DNA from 2 places in the Muricoccus vinaceus genome. Region 1 is predicted to be linked to the other one. Evidence: predicted binding sites of a transcription regulator. Region 1 holds the regulator's gene; the other holds the start of a gene.

What was found. Region 1 encodes LexA, which represses DNA repair genes until DNA is damaged. Its sites were predicted from a motif close to TGTTCTANNTANGTTC; they were not measured.
Region 2: the regulator LexA is predicted to act here: its motif matches at 3,905-3,920, upstream of ACFFIC_RS22380 (putative DNA modification/repair radical SAM protein).

Annotation. Positions count from the first base shown of each region.
Region 1 is NZ_JBHLVZ010000084.1:255,261-262,549, reverse strand. Features, by position in the region: gene ACFFIC_RS24345 (ComEC/Rec2 family competence protein) at 1-1,726, shown strand, start outside; gene lexA (transcriptional repressor LexA) at 1,777-2,508, opposite strand; gene ACFFIC_RS24335 (molybdopterin molybdotransferase MoeA) at 2,614-3,819, opposite strand; gene moaC (cyclic pyranopterin monophosphate synthase MoaC) at 3,819-4,328, opposite strand; gene trpC (indole-3-glycerol phosphate synthase TrpC) at 4,325-5,152, opposite strand; gene trpD (anthranilate phosphoribosyltransferase) at 5,244-6,251, opposite strand; gene ACFFIC_RS24315 (anthranilate synthase component II) at 6,254-6,880, opposite strand; gene trpE (anthranilate synthase component I) at 7,097-7,289, opposite strand, start outside.
Region 2 is NZ_JBHLVZ010000083.1:37,141-44,429, reverse strand. Features, by position in the region: gene ACFFIC_RS22390 (heavy metal translocating P-type ATPase) at 1-824, shown strand, start outside; gene ACFFIC_RS22385 (UdgX family uracil-DNA binding protein) at 838-2,535, opposite strand; gene ACFFIC_RS22380 (putative DNA modification/repair radical SAM protein) at 2,528-3,850, opposite strand; gene ACFFIC_RS22375 (DUF4170 domain-containing protein) at 4,054-4,287, shown strand; gene ACFFIC_RS22370 (glutathione peroxidase) at 4,295-4,786, opposite strand; gene ACFFIC_RS22365 (PQQ-dependent sugar dehydrogenase) at 4,783-5,940, opposite strand; gene trxA (thioredoxin TrxA) at 5,958-6,296, opposite strand; gene ACFFIC_RS22355 (hypothetical protein) at 6,525-6,941, shown strand; gene ACFFIC_RS22350 (twin transmembrane helix small protein) at 7,039-7,233, shown strand.

The DNA of each region.
Region 1 (7,289 bases):
GCGGAACGCCGATCCCGCCCGGCCCCGGCCAGGGGACACCATCTCCGTGCGCGCCCTTGTTCGCCCGCCCATGGCCCCGGCCTATCCAGGCGCCTTCGATTTCCAGCGGGCGGCCTTCTTCTCGGGGCTTGCGGGATCGGGCTTCGCGCTGAACCCGGCGGCCATCCTGGCGGAGGGGAAGGCGCCGGTGTTTTCCAGCCTCCGGGCGGGGATCGAGGCGCGCGTCGCCGCCGCTCTGCCGGGCGGAACCGGCGCGGTGGCGGCGGCGCTGCTGACGGGATCCCAGTCGGCCATTCCGGCGGCCGAACTGGCGGCGCTGCGCGACGCCGGGCTGGCACACCTGCTTTCGCCCTCCGGCCTGCACGTGGCCATCGTGATCGGGACCGGCTTCCTGCTGCTGCGCGCCGGCATCGCCGCCGTGCCATGGCTGGCGCTGCGGATGGATTCCAAGGGTGCCGCGGCGGTGCTGGGCCTGGCGATGGGCGGCGGCTACACGCTGCTGACGGGCGCGGGCGTGCCCATGCTGCGATCCTTCGCCATGGCGGCGCTGGTGACGCTGGCCATCCTGACCGGCCGCCGTGCCCTTTCGCCGCGCGCCCTCGCCGTGGCGGCGGGGATGGTGCTGCTGTTCAGTCCGGAGGCTCTGCTCGGCCCTTCGTTCCAGATGTCCTTCGCCGCCGTGCTGGCGCTGGTCGCGGCCGCCGAGGCCCTGCGCGGACCCTCCCGCCGGCTGCGCGTGCGGGGCTGGCGGGGGCGGGCGGCGCTGGCCATTCTGGGCCTCATCCTCACCTCCGTGGTGGCGGGCGCCGCGACCACGCCCTTCGGCCTCCACCACTTCGGCCGCCTGCAGCTCTACGGCGTCGTGGCCAATGCGGTGGCGGTGCCCGTCACCTCCTTGGTCGTGATGCCGGCGGGCATGCTGGCGCTGTTCCTGATGCCGCTGGGCTGGGACGGGCCAGCCCTTGCCGTCATGGGCTGGGGGGTGGAGGCCACGCTTGCCGTGGGGCGGTTCGTGGCGGCCTGGCCCGGCGCCGCGATGGCCGCGCCGCCCATCCCGGGCTGGGGACTGATCCTCTTCGCCCTCGGGCTCTGCTGGCTCTGCCTCTGGCGCCTTGCCTGGCGCTGGGCGGGGGTGCCAGTCATGGTGCTGGGACTGTGCTCGGGCCTTCTGGTCACCCCGCCCGACATCCTGGTGGCGGCGGATGGGCGGATGCTGGCGCTTTCCACCCCGGCCGGCGTGCTGTCGGAGCGCGCCTCGGGTGCCAACCGCCTGATGCGGGAATCCTGGCTGCGGAGTTGGGGCGAGGACGGTGCCGCCACCCTGCCGCGCGAGGGGGAGCTGCCAGGGGCCAGTTGCACGCCGCTTTCCTGCCTGTTGCGCCTCCGCGAAGGAGGCCCGGCGGCCATCCTGCTGCGCCAGCCGCCGCGCGAGGTCCCGCGCCCGCGACGCGGGCCCGCCGCGCCACCGCCGCCCGTGATGGCGGAGACCGGCTGCGGGAAGGCCGCCGTGATGCTCTCGCTCGAACCGATCCGCGGCCGGTGCCGCGAGACGCCGCGCGTGGACCGCTTCAGCGTCTGGCGAGACGGTGCCCACGCGGTCTGGCTAAGGCCGGAAGGGGTGGTGATCCGGTCGGACCGCATGACGCGCGGGGAGCGGCCCTGGGTGCCTCCGGTCCCCACCCCGAAGGCGCAGCCGCAATCCGAGCCGGCAGCCGAAACGGAATGAAAAAGGCCGGGGGAATGGCTTCCCCCGGCCTCCCGGTCCTTTGTGGCCGCTCAGTGATAGCGGCGGACGAGGCCCACCAGACGGCCCTGCACCTTGACCCGGTCCGGCCCGAAGATCCGTGTTTCGTAGCGCGGGTTGGCGGCCTCGAGAGCGATGGAATTGCCGCGCCGGCGCAGGCGCTTCAGCGTCACCTCGTTCTCGTCCACCAGCGCCACGACGATGGAGCCGCTGTCGGCGGTGTCGCCGCGCCGGATGATGATGGTGTCGCCGTCCAGGATGCCGGCGCCCTCCATCGAGTCGCCCGCGACTTCCAGCGCGTAGTGCTCGCCGCCGCCGAGCATGGCGGCCGGCACTTCGACGCTCTCGCCACCGTCGCGCAGCGCCTCGATGGGAAGGCCCGCGGCGATGCGGCCATAGAGCGGCAGGTGGACCGCGGCGGCATCATTCGCCGTGCGCACCGCGCCGGGCAGGTTCTGGGCGAAGTTTCCGCGGATCACATTGGCGGGGAAAACCGTGGCCGGGGCGGGCGCGGCGGGAACCGCCGGCGCGGGGCTGCGCGCCGACAGGCTGTCCGGAACGCGGATGACCTCGAGGGCGCGGGCGCGGTGGGCACGGCGCTTGAGGAAACCGCGCTCCTCCAGTGCCGTGATCAGGCGATGAATTCCGGATTTGGATTTGAGGTTCAGCGCTTCCTTCATCTCCTCGAAGGACGGGGAGAAGCCGGTGTTCCGGAGGTGCCGGTCGATAAAGGTGAGAAGTTCGTGCTGCTTGCGGGTCAGCATGGTCCGGGCGTCTCCCTGGGGGCGAGGGGCAGTCTTCTGCACGAACAAACGGGCAACCGACCTGGAAGTTCTATGAAAGTTCTCCCGTGTCGGTCAATCTGTTCCTCAAACTCCCAGAAAGGAAAGTTCCACGAACTCCACCTCGGTGTTGGCTCCGGCGGCCGGCGCGCCCGGCGCGCGCACAACCAGGGCATCGGCCCGCGCCAGCGTCGCCAGCATGGAGCTGTCCTGCACGGGGAAGGGCGTGACCACCTGGCGGCCCTGCGTATCGCGCGAAAGCTCCGCGCGCAGGTAGTCCTGGCGGCGGTCGTTCGCCTCAAGCGGGCGGCCCAGCAGGGCGGAGCGGGTTTCCACGGGAGCTGCCGGAAGCCCGGACAGGCGGCGCAGCGCCGGCACCAGGAAGACCACGGCGCAGACGATCGCCGACACCGGATTGCCCGGCAGGCCCAGCAGAGGCGCGCCGCGCAGCCCGCCCCAGATCAGCGGCTTGCCCGGCCGCATCGCGATCTTCCAGAAGTCCAGCGAGAAGCCCAGCGGCTCCAACGCGGACTGGACGAGGTCGTGCTCCCCCACGCTGGCGCCGCCGGTGGTCACGATCAGGTCGCAACCGGCGGCGGCCTCGGCGCTGGCGCCGATCGCCGCACGGTCGTCGCCCGCGATGGGCAGCACCAGCGGCTCCGCGCCGGCGGCCCGCACGAGGGCCGACAAGGCATGGGCATTGGAGGACACGATGCCCCCGGGCGGCAGGGCCTCCCCGGGCAGGACGATCTCGTCGCCTGTGGCCAGGATCGCGACACGCGGGCGCCGGTGGACGTGCAGCCACGGGTGGTTGGCCGCCGCTGCCAGCCCGACGTCGCGTGCGCTGAGCCGGCGGCCCGGCTGCAGAAGCACGTCGCCGAGGCGGAAATCCAGCCCGGCGCGGCGGATCCATCGGCCGGCGCGGGGTGCTTCGGTGGGGGTGACGTGGCCGTCCTCCGCCCGGGCGTCCTCCTGCAGGAGGATGGCGTCGGCGCCGGGCGGCAGGGCGCCGCCCGTGAAAATCCGCACGGCCTCGCCCGGCCGAAGGGCCTCGGTGAAGGGGCGTCCGGCGGGGGAGGCGCCGGCCAGGCGGAGCCGCGCGCCGAGCGTCGCCTCGGCGGCCCGCAGCGCATAGCCGTCCATGGCCGAGACATCGACAGGGGGCTGCGTCAGCCGCGCCGCCACGGGCCGGGCCAGCACCCGCCCCCAGCCGTCGGGCAGGGCCACGGTTTCAGCGCCCGTCGGCCGCAGCCCGGCCAGGATGCGCTCCAGCGCCTCGGAAACCGCGATCATCAGGGCGCCTCGAACAGGCCCGACTTGCCGCCGGATTTCCGCACCAGCCGCACGGCCTCGATCCGCATGCCGCGGTCGGCGGCCTTGACCATGTCGTAGATGGTCAGCGCGGCCACCGTCACGGCGGTCATCGCCTCCATCTCCACGCCCGTGCGCCCGGCGGTGCGCACCGTGGCCGCGATCTCCACCGCGTCCGGCGCCGCCAGGTCCAGGTCGAGCGAGACGGAGGACAGGGGCAGGGGATGGCAGAGGGGAATGAGGTCCGCCGTGCGCTTGGCGGCCATGATCCCGGCCAGCCGCGCGACCCCCAGCACGTCGCCCTTTCCCGCGCGGCCGGCGGCGATCAGGGCCAGGGTTTCGGGCTGCATCACGATGCGCCCGCGCGCGGTGGCCTCCCGCACGGTCTCGGCCTTCGCCGAGACATCCACCATCGCCGCCCGGCCGGCGGTGTCGAAATGGGTGAGGGCACCGCCTTCGCGGTCGGCGCCGGCGGGTTGTGGGCCGCTCAAGCGGCTTGAACCAGCTCGCGGGCGGCGGCGCCGGGATCGGGCTGGCGCAGCAGGTGCTCGCCCACGAGGAGGCAGCGCGCCCCGGCGGCGGCCATGCGGCGAACGTCGGCGGGGGTGCGGATGCCGCTCTCGGCCACCGGGATGCGGTCCGCCGGCACGATGGGGGCCAGGCGTTCGGTCACGGAGATGTCGGTCTTGAGCGAACGCAGGTCGCGGTTGTTCACCCCGATCAGCCGCGTCTCCAGGCCCAGAGCGCGCTGCAGCTCGGTTTCGTCATGGACCTCCACCAGCACGCCCATGTCGAGCGTGCGCGCCACGTCCTCCAGCGCCTCGGCCTCGGCGTCGCTCAGCGCGGCCATGATGATCAGGATGGCATCCGCGCCCATGGCCCGGGCCTCGAAGACCTGCCAGGGGTCGATCATGAAGTCCTTGCGCAGCACGGGCAGCTTCGTCGCCTCGCGGGCCAGGCGCAGGTGCTCGGCATTGCCCTGGAACCAGGGCTCGTCGGTCAGCACCGAGAGGCAGGTGGCGCCGGCCTCCTCGTAGGCGCGGGCGATGGCGGCGGGGTCGAAGGGCTCGCGGATGAGGCCGCCCGAGGGGGAGGCACGCTTGATCTCGGCGATCAGGCCGATGCGCATCTCCGCCACGGCCTCGCAGAGCGCGCCGGTGAAGGGGCGCAGCGCGGGGGCAGAGCGGGCCCGCCGCTCCATCTCCCCCAGGGGGGTCTCCCGCCGCCGGGCCTCAACCTCGGCCCGCTTCTCGTCGAGGATCTTCCGGAGCGTGTCCGAGAAGGGCGCGTCCGTAACCGGAAAGGTCTGGTCCATGATGGGCGGTTCCTGGCGCCGATGCGCGCCGCGCGTCAAGCGGGTCCTGAGAGGGCCGCGCCGCAGGGCAGCCATCCCGGCTGCGGGGAGGTCAGGCGGCGGTGGCCACCCGAAGCCTCTCCAACGCCAGCATCGCCGCGCCGGAGGCGACGGATTCGGCCGCCATCGCGGCGCCGGCGCGAAGGTCGGATACCCGGCCGGCGACGATCAGGGCCGCGGCGGCGTTCAGCAGGACGCAGTCGCGATAGCCACCTTCCGCGCCCCGCAGCAGTGCAAGAAGCGCCTCGGCGTTCTCCCCGGGTTCGCCGCCGCGCAGGGATTCGGCGGGGTGCCGGGCGAGCCCCGCCTCCTCCGGCGTGACCTGGAACTCACGGATGGAACCGTTCTTCAATTCCACGACATCGGAGGGGCCGGCGACCGTCAGTTCGTCCAGGCCTTGCCCGTGGACGAGCCAGGCATGCTCCGTCCCGATCCGCGCCAGGGTTTCGGCCATGGGCCGCAGCCATTGCGGGGCGAAGGCGCCGGTCATCTGCCGCCGCACCCGCGCCGGGTTGGTCAGCGGCCCCAGCAGGTTGAAGATGGTGCGCGTGCCCAGCTCCATCCGGGGCCCGGCCGCGTGGCGCAGCGCCGCGTGGTGGCGGGGGGCCATGAGGAACAGGATGCCGGCGCTGCGGATCACCTCGGGCAAGCGCTCGAAGGGGACGTCGGTGTTCACGCCCAGCGCCGCCAGCACATCCGACGCCCCGGCGCGGGAGGACAGGGCGCGGTTGCCGTGCTTGGCCACCGGAACCCCGGCCCCCGCCACCACCAGGGCGGCCGCGGTCGAGATGTTCAGCGTGCCCGCGGCGTCCCCGCCCGTGCCGACGAGGTCGATCGCGCCCTCGGGTACCTCCACGGCCACCATGCGGGCGCGCATGGCCCGGACGGCGCCGGTCATCTCGGAAACGGTCTCGCCCCGCACGCGCATGGCCATGAGCATGCCCGCGATCTGCGCGGGCGTGGCCTCCCCCGCCATGACGGTGCCGAAGGCCGCCTCCGCCTCGCTTTCCGCAAGGCGCTCCCCGGCGGCGAGGCGGGCCAGGACGGGCTTGAGGGACATGCTCAGGCCGCCTGCGGCAGGGGCCCGGACGGGTTCCCCGTGCGCGGCGGAAGGTTGATTCCCGCCATGCGCATGACATTGGCCAGGATGTCGTGCCCGTGGGCGGAGGCGATGCTTTCGGGGTGGAACTGCACGCCCCAGACCGGAAGGTCGCGGTGCGCGAGCCCCATGACCAGCCCCTCCCGCGTCTCGGCGGTGACGGCAAGCTGCTCCGGCATGTCCTCCCGCCGCACCACCAGGGAATGGTAGCGCGTCGCCTGGAAGGGGGAGGGGAGGCCCGCGAAGACGTCCGTGCCGCCGTGATGCACCGCGTGCACCTTGCCGTGCACGGGCTCGGGCGCGCGCACCACCGTGCCGCCGAAGGCCTGCCCGATCGCCTGGTGGCCAAGGCAGACGCCGAACACCGGCACGCCCTTCCTCGCGGACGCTCCGATCAGGTCCAGGCAGATCCCCGCTTCGTTCGGGGTGCATGGCCCGGGGGAGATCACCACCGCCGCCGGCCGCTTCTCCAGCACCTGCTCCACCGAGAGCGCGTCGTTGCGCCAGACCTCCACCTCCGCGCCCAGTTCGCCGAGGAAGTGGACGAGGTTGAAGGTGAAGCTGTCGTAGTTGTCGATGAGCAGGATCATGGCCCCCTCACTTCCGCCGAGGGACCGTCCGCGGTCAAGCGGCGGTTGGGCGCTTGGCGTGGCGGGCATGGCTCCGCGCCCCAGGCCGGCCGCAGGCATCGCGGCCCGGCGGGTCGGTCTTCCGCATCAGGCGAGGCCCCGGCGCCCATGCGAACAGTGAGTCGCCGGCGGATCGAACCCGTTCTCTGGTTCCTCCCGCCGGGCCCGAACGGCGCCTCAGCCGTTACGTCCTGGCACGGCGGCGAAGCGCACCGCCTCCTCCGCCGCGCGGAACAGGGCGCGCGCCTTCTGGCGCGTTTCCTCGTACTCGGCCTCCGGGTCGCTGTCGGCCACCACGCCCGCGCCGGCCTGCACGGACATCACCCCGTCCTTCACCAGCGCCATCCGCAGACCGATGCAGGTGTCCATG
Region 2 (7,289 bases), on a different contig from region 1:
CGGAGAGCGGGTCCAGCCATCCCCTCGGCCGGGCGATCCTGGAGCGGGCGGAGGCGGACGGCATTCCGCTGCGCCCCGCCCGGGACGTGCGGGCCATCCCGGGCAAGGCCGTGGAGGCGGTGGTGACCGGCCGGCGCGTGACGGTTGGCTCGCCCTCCTTCGCCGCCGGGGAAGCGCCGCTTCCGGGCGAGGCGGAGCGGGCGGTGGCGGCCTGGGAGGAGCAGGGGAAGACGGTGGTTGTCGTGTCCGTGGACGGGGTGCCGTCCGGGCTGATCGCGGTGCGGGACGAGCCGCGGGCGGATGCGAGGGATGGTATCCGGATGCTGGGCGCCATGGGCGTCCGGTCCGTCATGCTGACGGGCGACAACGCGCGCACGGGGGCGGCCATCGCCGGGGCGCTCGGCCTGTCGGTGAAGGCGGGGCTGCTGCCAGGGGACAAGCTGCGCGAGATCGGCGCGCTCCGGGCGGAGGGGGCCGTGGCCATGGTGGGCGACGGCATCAACGACGCGCCCGCGCTCGCCGCCGCCTCGGTGGGCATCGCCATGGGCGGGGGGACCGACGTTGCCCTGGAGACCGCCGATGCGGCGCTGCTGAACAGCCGGGTCGGGGATGTCGCGGCGCTGGTGGGGCTTTCGCGCGCCACCCTGGCCAATATCCACCAGAACGTGGCGATCGCGCTCGGCCTGAAGGTGGTTTTCCTGGTGACCACCGTGGCGGGCATCACCGGCCTTTGGCCGGCCGTGCTGGCCGATACCGGGGCCACGGTGCTGGTGACGCTGAACGCGCTGCGGCTGCTGCGGTACCGCTTCGGGGCGGCCGCCTGACGTCAGGCGGTGGTCAGGACAGCCCCCGCGCGGTGGCCGCCGCCTGGCCGAGGTCCTCCACGAAGCGGTCGTATTCGCGGGCCTTGGCGGCGGGGTCGGGCAGGCGCAGCAGGTAGGAGGGGTGGACGGTGGGGTAGAAGGGCCGGCCCTCGGGGTCGCGCAGCAGGGAGCCGCGCAGCTTGGTCACGGGCATGGCGCGGCCCGAGACGGCGCGGAGCGCGGTGGCGCCGAGGGTGACGATCAGGCGGGGCTGCACGAAGCCGATCTCGCGCAGGAGGAAGGGGCGGTAGAAGGTGATGTCGCCGGCATCGGGCGACTGGTGCAGGCGGCGCTTGCCGGTGGGCGTGAACTTGAAGTGCTTCACGGCATTGGTGACATAGGCCTCGTCCCGCGCGACGCCCGCCTCCTCCAGCGCCTTGTTCCAGAGGCGGCCGGCGGGGCCGACGAAGGGCTGGCCCTTCAGGTCCTCCTCGTCGCCGGGCTGCTCGCCGATGAACATCAGCAGGGGGTTCTGCGGGCCTTCGCCCATCACGGGCTGGGTGGCGTTGGCCACCCAGGGCGGCAGGTCGTTGCGCGCCAGCAGGTCGCGGCGGAGGGCGGCCTGGGCCTCGGGGAAGGGGAGCGTTTCGGAGAGCAGATCGGCGGGCATGTGGGCTTCAACGCCGGGGGCGCTGCCGGGCTGCGCCTCGCGGAGATGGGCGGGCAGGTGGACGTTGCGCTGGCGGCGTTCCGCGGGCGGGGTGGCGCCGCGCGCGACCATCTCGGCGACGCGCTTCGGGGCCTCGGCCATCAGGCGGGGGATGTCCTGCGCTTCCGGCAGGTTGCGCCAGTACTTCCTGGGCATCTCGGCGCGCATGGCGTCGGGCTTGAGGCGGGCGGGGTTGAAGATCGAGGCGAAGTAGGTGCGCCAGAGGCCCTCGGCGGCGTCCTCGGAGGGGGCGTCGGCGCGGCGGGCGCCGGGGCCGAAGGCGACCTCCTCCCCGTCCCAGTGGGCGGACAGCCCGGGCGTGAGGATGGACCAGCGCAGGGCGGCGAAGCGGCGGGCGAAGAAGCCGGCCTCGGCGCGCAGGATGTGGTGCTCGGGCTCGAACCAGGCGACGAAGCGGCTGTCCGGGGCGGGGGCGATGGCCGGTGATTCGGTCTGTGGTTCGGCGGGGGCTGGATCGGGGGTGGCTTCCGCGGGTTCCTCCAGGCGGCCGAGGTCGCGCAGCGCCAGCGCCACCGTGCGGGCGTCGCGGGCGCGCGCGGGATCGTGCGGGACCGCCGGGGCGGGCGGGGGCGGAAGGGGGGCGGCGGGCGCGCCGTTCTCCACCTTCACCTCCCGGAAGCGGACAAAGGCGTGCATCTTGTGGGCGTCGCGCCGGACGGAGCGGGCCATGGCGTTGGCACGGGCCACGGCGGGGTCGGCGGCGTCCTCCAGCAGGCCGCGCTCGCGCTGGAGGCGGTGCAGCAGGCCGTGCAGCAGCGCGAAGCGGGCGGGGTCGCGGTGGCGGGACACCAGGCGCGCGAGGTCCGGGAAGTCGCGGGGGACGCGGGGCGGCGGGGCATCGGGCGGGGGCGCGGGCGGGGCGCCGCCGCCGAAGAGGGGGACGGGGTCTCCCTCCACCAGCCAGTCCACCTCCTCGGGCGCGATGTTGGCCATGACCAGGGCGCGGGAGGCTTCCCGCCAGCCGTCGAAGTCGTCGGGGGTGGCGAGGCGGACGCTAAACATGGCCGAAGAGGGGGAGCTGCACCGGGCGGGCGATGAGGCCGGCGGGGAGGATGGCGTTGCGCTCCGCCAGCCCGTTCTGCGGGAGGACGAGGGCGCGGAGGTCGGCGCGGTCGAGCAGGCCGGCGCGGGGGTGGTGGTCCAGCGCCGTGACGAAGGGCGCGACCTTGCGCAGGCTGACGCGGAGGCGGGCGAGGTCGGCCATGCGGAAGGCGCGGACGCGGCGGGCGGCGATGATGCGGTCCACCGTCTTGGCGCCGAGGCCGGGCACGCGGAGCAGCATCTCGCGGTCGGCGCGGTTGATGTCCACGGGAAACACCGCGCGGTGCTTGAGGGCCCAGGCGAGCTTGGGGTCCACCTCCAGGTCCAGCATGCCGCCCTCGCCGCCGGCCATCACCTCGGGCGCGGTGAAGCCGTAGAAGCGGAGCAGCCAGTCGGCCTGGTAGAGGCGGTGCTCCCGCACCAGGGGCGGGGCCGAGGGGGGGAGGGCCGCGGCGGCGTCGGGGATGGGGGAATAGGCGGAGAAGTAGACGCGCTTGAGGCGGTAGGAGCCGTAAAGGTTGGCGCTGAGGTCGAGGATGGTGGCGTCCGTGGAGGCGTCGGCGCCGACGATCATCTGGGTGGACTGGCCGGCGGGGGCGAAGCGCGGGGCCTCGGCGCGGCGGCCGCCGGCCATGGCGATGCGGGTGGTGGCGGCCTCCCGGCGGGCCTCCTTGGCCTCGTCGATGCGGGTGCGGAGGCCGGCCATGGCGCGGCGGATCTGGCCGGCGTCCTTTTCCGGGGCGAGCGCCTTCAGGCTGGTGGGCTCGGGCAGCTCCACGTTGATGGAAAGGCGGTCGGCGTAGAGGCCGGCCTCGGCCAGCAGGGCGGGGTCGGCGTCGGGGATGGTCTTGAGGTGGATGTAGCCCTTGAAGCCGTGGGTGGTGCGGAGCTCGCGGGCGACGCGGACGAGCTGCTCCATCGTGTAGTCGGGGGAGCGGATGATGCCGGAGGAGAGGAACAGGCCCTCGATGTAGTTGCGGCGGTAGAAGTCGAGCGTCAGCTCCACGATCTCGCGCACGGAGAAGCGGGCGCGGCGGACGTTGGAGGAGGCGCGGTTGATGCAGTAGACGCAGTCGAACACGCAGGCGTTGGTCAGCAGCACCTTGAGCAGCGAGATGCAGCGCCCGTCCGGCGCATAGGCGTGGCAGATGCCCATGCCCTCGGTGGAGCCGAGGCCGCCGTCGCGGCTGTCGCGCTTCTCGGTGCCGGAGGAGGCGCAGGAGGCGTCGTATTTCGCGGCGTCGGCGAGGATCTCGAGCTTCTCGCGCAGCTCCATCGTGGGTGTCTTCCGGCTGGCATGGGCATATGGCCCCGCATCCCGCCGCCGCAAGAACGGACATGGAACGGAAGGCTTGGCGGCGGGTCTCTCCCGGCGGCTCCGCCGTGGCAGGGGCGCCGGATTCACATCGCGCCCGCGCTTGGGAAATGGTGGCCATGGGATTATGTGCTGCGGCGCATCATCCGCCGAACCGAGGTTTCATGTCCGATTCGCCCGCCAACCCCGCGCAGCTTCACTTCATCTGGGGCGGCGTCTTCACGGACGCGAGCTTCTCGACGCTGGAGCCCGGAACGGAGGAGGCCTACGGCCCCTATCACGACGGCCGCACCGCCGACCGGATCTGGAACGAGAAGGCGCGCCGCAACATCGACATCGCCAATCACCGGCTCTTCGTGATCACCGTGCCGCGGCCGGGTGGCGTGAAGGCGGGCTGAGGCCGGCTCAGGCGTCCAGCAGGCGCTCGATCTCGGCCGAAAGCTTCTCGGGCGCGGTGGCCGGGGCGAAGCGCGCGGCCACGCGGCCGTCGCGGCCGACCAGGAACTTGGTGAAGTTCCACTTGATGGCCTCGGTGCCGAGCGCTCCGGGGGCGGCGTGCTTGAGGTGGCGGAAGATGGGATCGGCGCCGCCCCCGTTCACCTCGACCTTGGCGAAGACCGGGAAGGTCACGTCGTACTTCGTGGTGCAGAAGGTCGCGATCTCCGCCGCGTCGCCCGGTTCCTGCCGCCCGAACTGGTTGCAGGGGAAGGCCAGCACCGAGAAGCCGCGCGGGCCGTGGCGGCGCTGCAAGGCCTCCAGCCCCGCGTACTGAGGCGTGAAGCCGCACTGGCTGGCGGTGTTGACGATCAGCAGGACCTTTCCGCGGTGATCGGCGAGCGGTGCCGCGCCGCCGCCGGGGAGGTGGGCGGAAAGGGCGAGGAGGTCGGGGTCGCTCAAGGGGCTGGCTCCAGCCGCAGGATGCGCCCGCGGGTTTCGTCGGTCAGGATGTAGAGCAGGCCGTCGGGGCCGGGCAGCACCTGGCGGAAGCGGGTGCGGCCCCAGAGCATCCGCTCCTCCGCCACCACGCGGTCCCCGTCCATGGTGAGCCGCATCAGGCCGGGCGGGTTGAGGGCGGCCAGGAACAGGTTGCCCTGCCAGGCCGGGAAGGCGCCGCCGGCGTAGAAATTGCCGCCGGAGGGGCTGATGGCGGGCGTCCAGTGGCGGAGCGGTTCCTCGATGCCTGGCGCGCTGGCGCGGCCGGTGCCGATGGGGCTGCCGTCGTAGTCGGTGCCGTGGGAGACCAGGGGCCAGCCGTAGTTCGCGCCGGCGCGGAGGAGGTTCACCTCGTCGCCGCCCTTTGCGCCGAACTCGATCTCGATGAGGGAGCGGGTGGCGGGGTTCACCGCGAGGCCCTGCGGGTTGCGATGGCCGTAGGTGAAGATTTCCGGCCGGGCGCCGGGACGGTTGAGGAAGGGATTGCCCCCGGCGGGGCGGCCGTCGCGCTCCAGCCGCAGCACCTTGCCGCCGAGGTCTGCGAGGTCCTGGGCGCGGGGCTTGTTGGTGAAGCGCTCCCCGGTGGAGAGAAAGAGCTTGCCGTCGCGGCCGAAGGCGATGCGGCAGCCGTAGTGGTTGCGGCCGGAGGACTGGGCGGGCGCCGCGTCCAGCAGGGTGCGGGTGCCCTCCAGGCGCGACATGTCCGGGGAAAGGGTGGCGGTGGCGAGGCGGGTGAGGACGCCGCCCTCCGCCGCGCCGGCGAGGCAGACGTAAATCTGGCGGGTGGTGGCGAAGTCGGGGGCGAGCGCCACGTCGAGCAGCCCGCCCTGGCCGGCGGCGACCACCTCCGGCACGCCGGGGATGGCGGGCGAGAGCTTGCCGTCCCGGGCGACGAGGCGCAGGCGGCCGGGGCGCTCCGTCACCAGCATCCGGCCGTCCGGCAGGAAGGCGGCGCCCCAGGGGCGGTCGAGCCCGGTGGCGAATTCGCTGACGCGGAAGGCGCCGCGCTCGCTCCGCACGGTTTCCTGGGCGGAAACCGGGGCGGACGCGCAGGCGGCCAGGCCCAGCCCGGCCCCCAGCGCCGCCAGGCAGGCGAGGCGCCGCGTGGCGCGGAGCACCACCGGTTCCGCCGGCGTCAGGCCTTGGCGCCGATCGCCTGGTCCACCCAGTCGCGCAGCTGGCCGCGCGGCATGGCACCGACCTTCATGTCCACGGGCTTGCCGTCCTTGAACAGGATCATGGTGGGGATGCCGCGCACCGCGTACTCGTTGGGCGTCATCGGGTTCTCGTCGATGTTGACCTTGGCGACCGTCAGCTTGCCCGCGTAGTCGCGGCCGATCTCGTCGAGGAGGGGGCCGACGGTGCGGCAGGGGCCGCACCACTCGGCCCAGAAATCGACCAGCACCGGGCCCTCGGCCTGCAGCACGTCGGTTTTGAAGCTGTCGTCGCTGACGGCCTTGGTGTTCTCGCTCATCGCTTGTTTTCCCGAATGGGCCCCGTTGGGGATCACCCCCGAAGGTCGGGGCGCGGGAGGGCGCGGTCAAGAAGCCGGAGGGCGGGACCCCCGCTCGTATTTTCGTGGGATCGTTTTCTGGGTTCGTTTTCTGGGTTCGTTTTCCGGGATCGTTTTCCGGGATCGTTTTCTGGGTTCGTCCGGCCCGGCGCTTTGCCGACCGGCGCCGCGCACCGGCGTTTCCCGGTCATGGACCAAGAACCCCCGCCCATGGTCGAACTGATCGAGTCCCGGCTGGAGCGCCTGGACCTTTCCCCGGAGGAGGCCTTTCGCCGGGCCGGGCTCCCGCCGGACCTGCTGCCCCGGCTGCGGGAAGGCACGGCGCCGGTGCCGCGGGGGGCGCGGCTGGTGCGGCTGGCGGAGGTGCTCGGCACCTCCGTGTCCTGGCTGGTGGGGCTGGACCCGGACGTGATGCCGCCGCAGGAGGTGCTGGAGGAGGAGCAGGGCAGCCTGGGGCTGCTGGCGGGGGACGAGGAGGCCCTGCTGCGCGCCTACCGTTCCCTGGATTTCCCGACCAAGGCGGCGCTGCTGACGGTGGTGCGGAAGATGGCGGGGCCGGACCCGGTGCCGGAGGTGCCGGCCAAGGGGAGGCGGCGTGGGGGTTGAAGGGGGATGCCCACGCGCCGCGGCGGGGCCCGGCATGCCCCGCGCGCGGGGGCGTGAACGTTGCCGCGGGGGCGGGCATGACCACATTCATCGGGTCATGATCACATTCCTCACCATTCTCGTCGGCCTCGGGATGCTCGGCACCCTCGGCACCCTCTTCTACGGCATGGTCGGCATGACCCGGGGAAGCGAGGACGGCCACAAAGCCAACGCGCTGATGCGCTGGCGCGTGACGCTGCAGGGGATCACCCTCGCGCTCTTCGCCCTGCTGCTCTACCTGATGCGGGGCTGAGGCGGGCGGCCTCTCCGGCCTGCCGGCGCCCCGCTCGCGGGGGTCCGGCTTGTGGC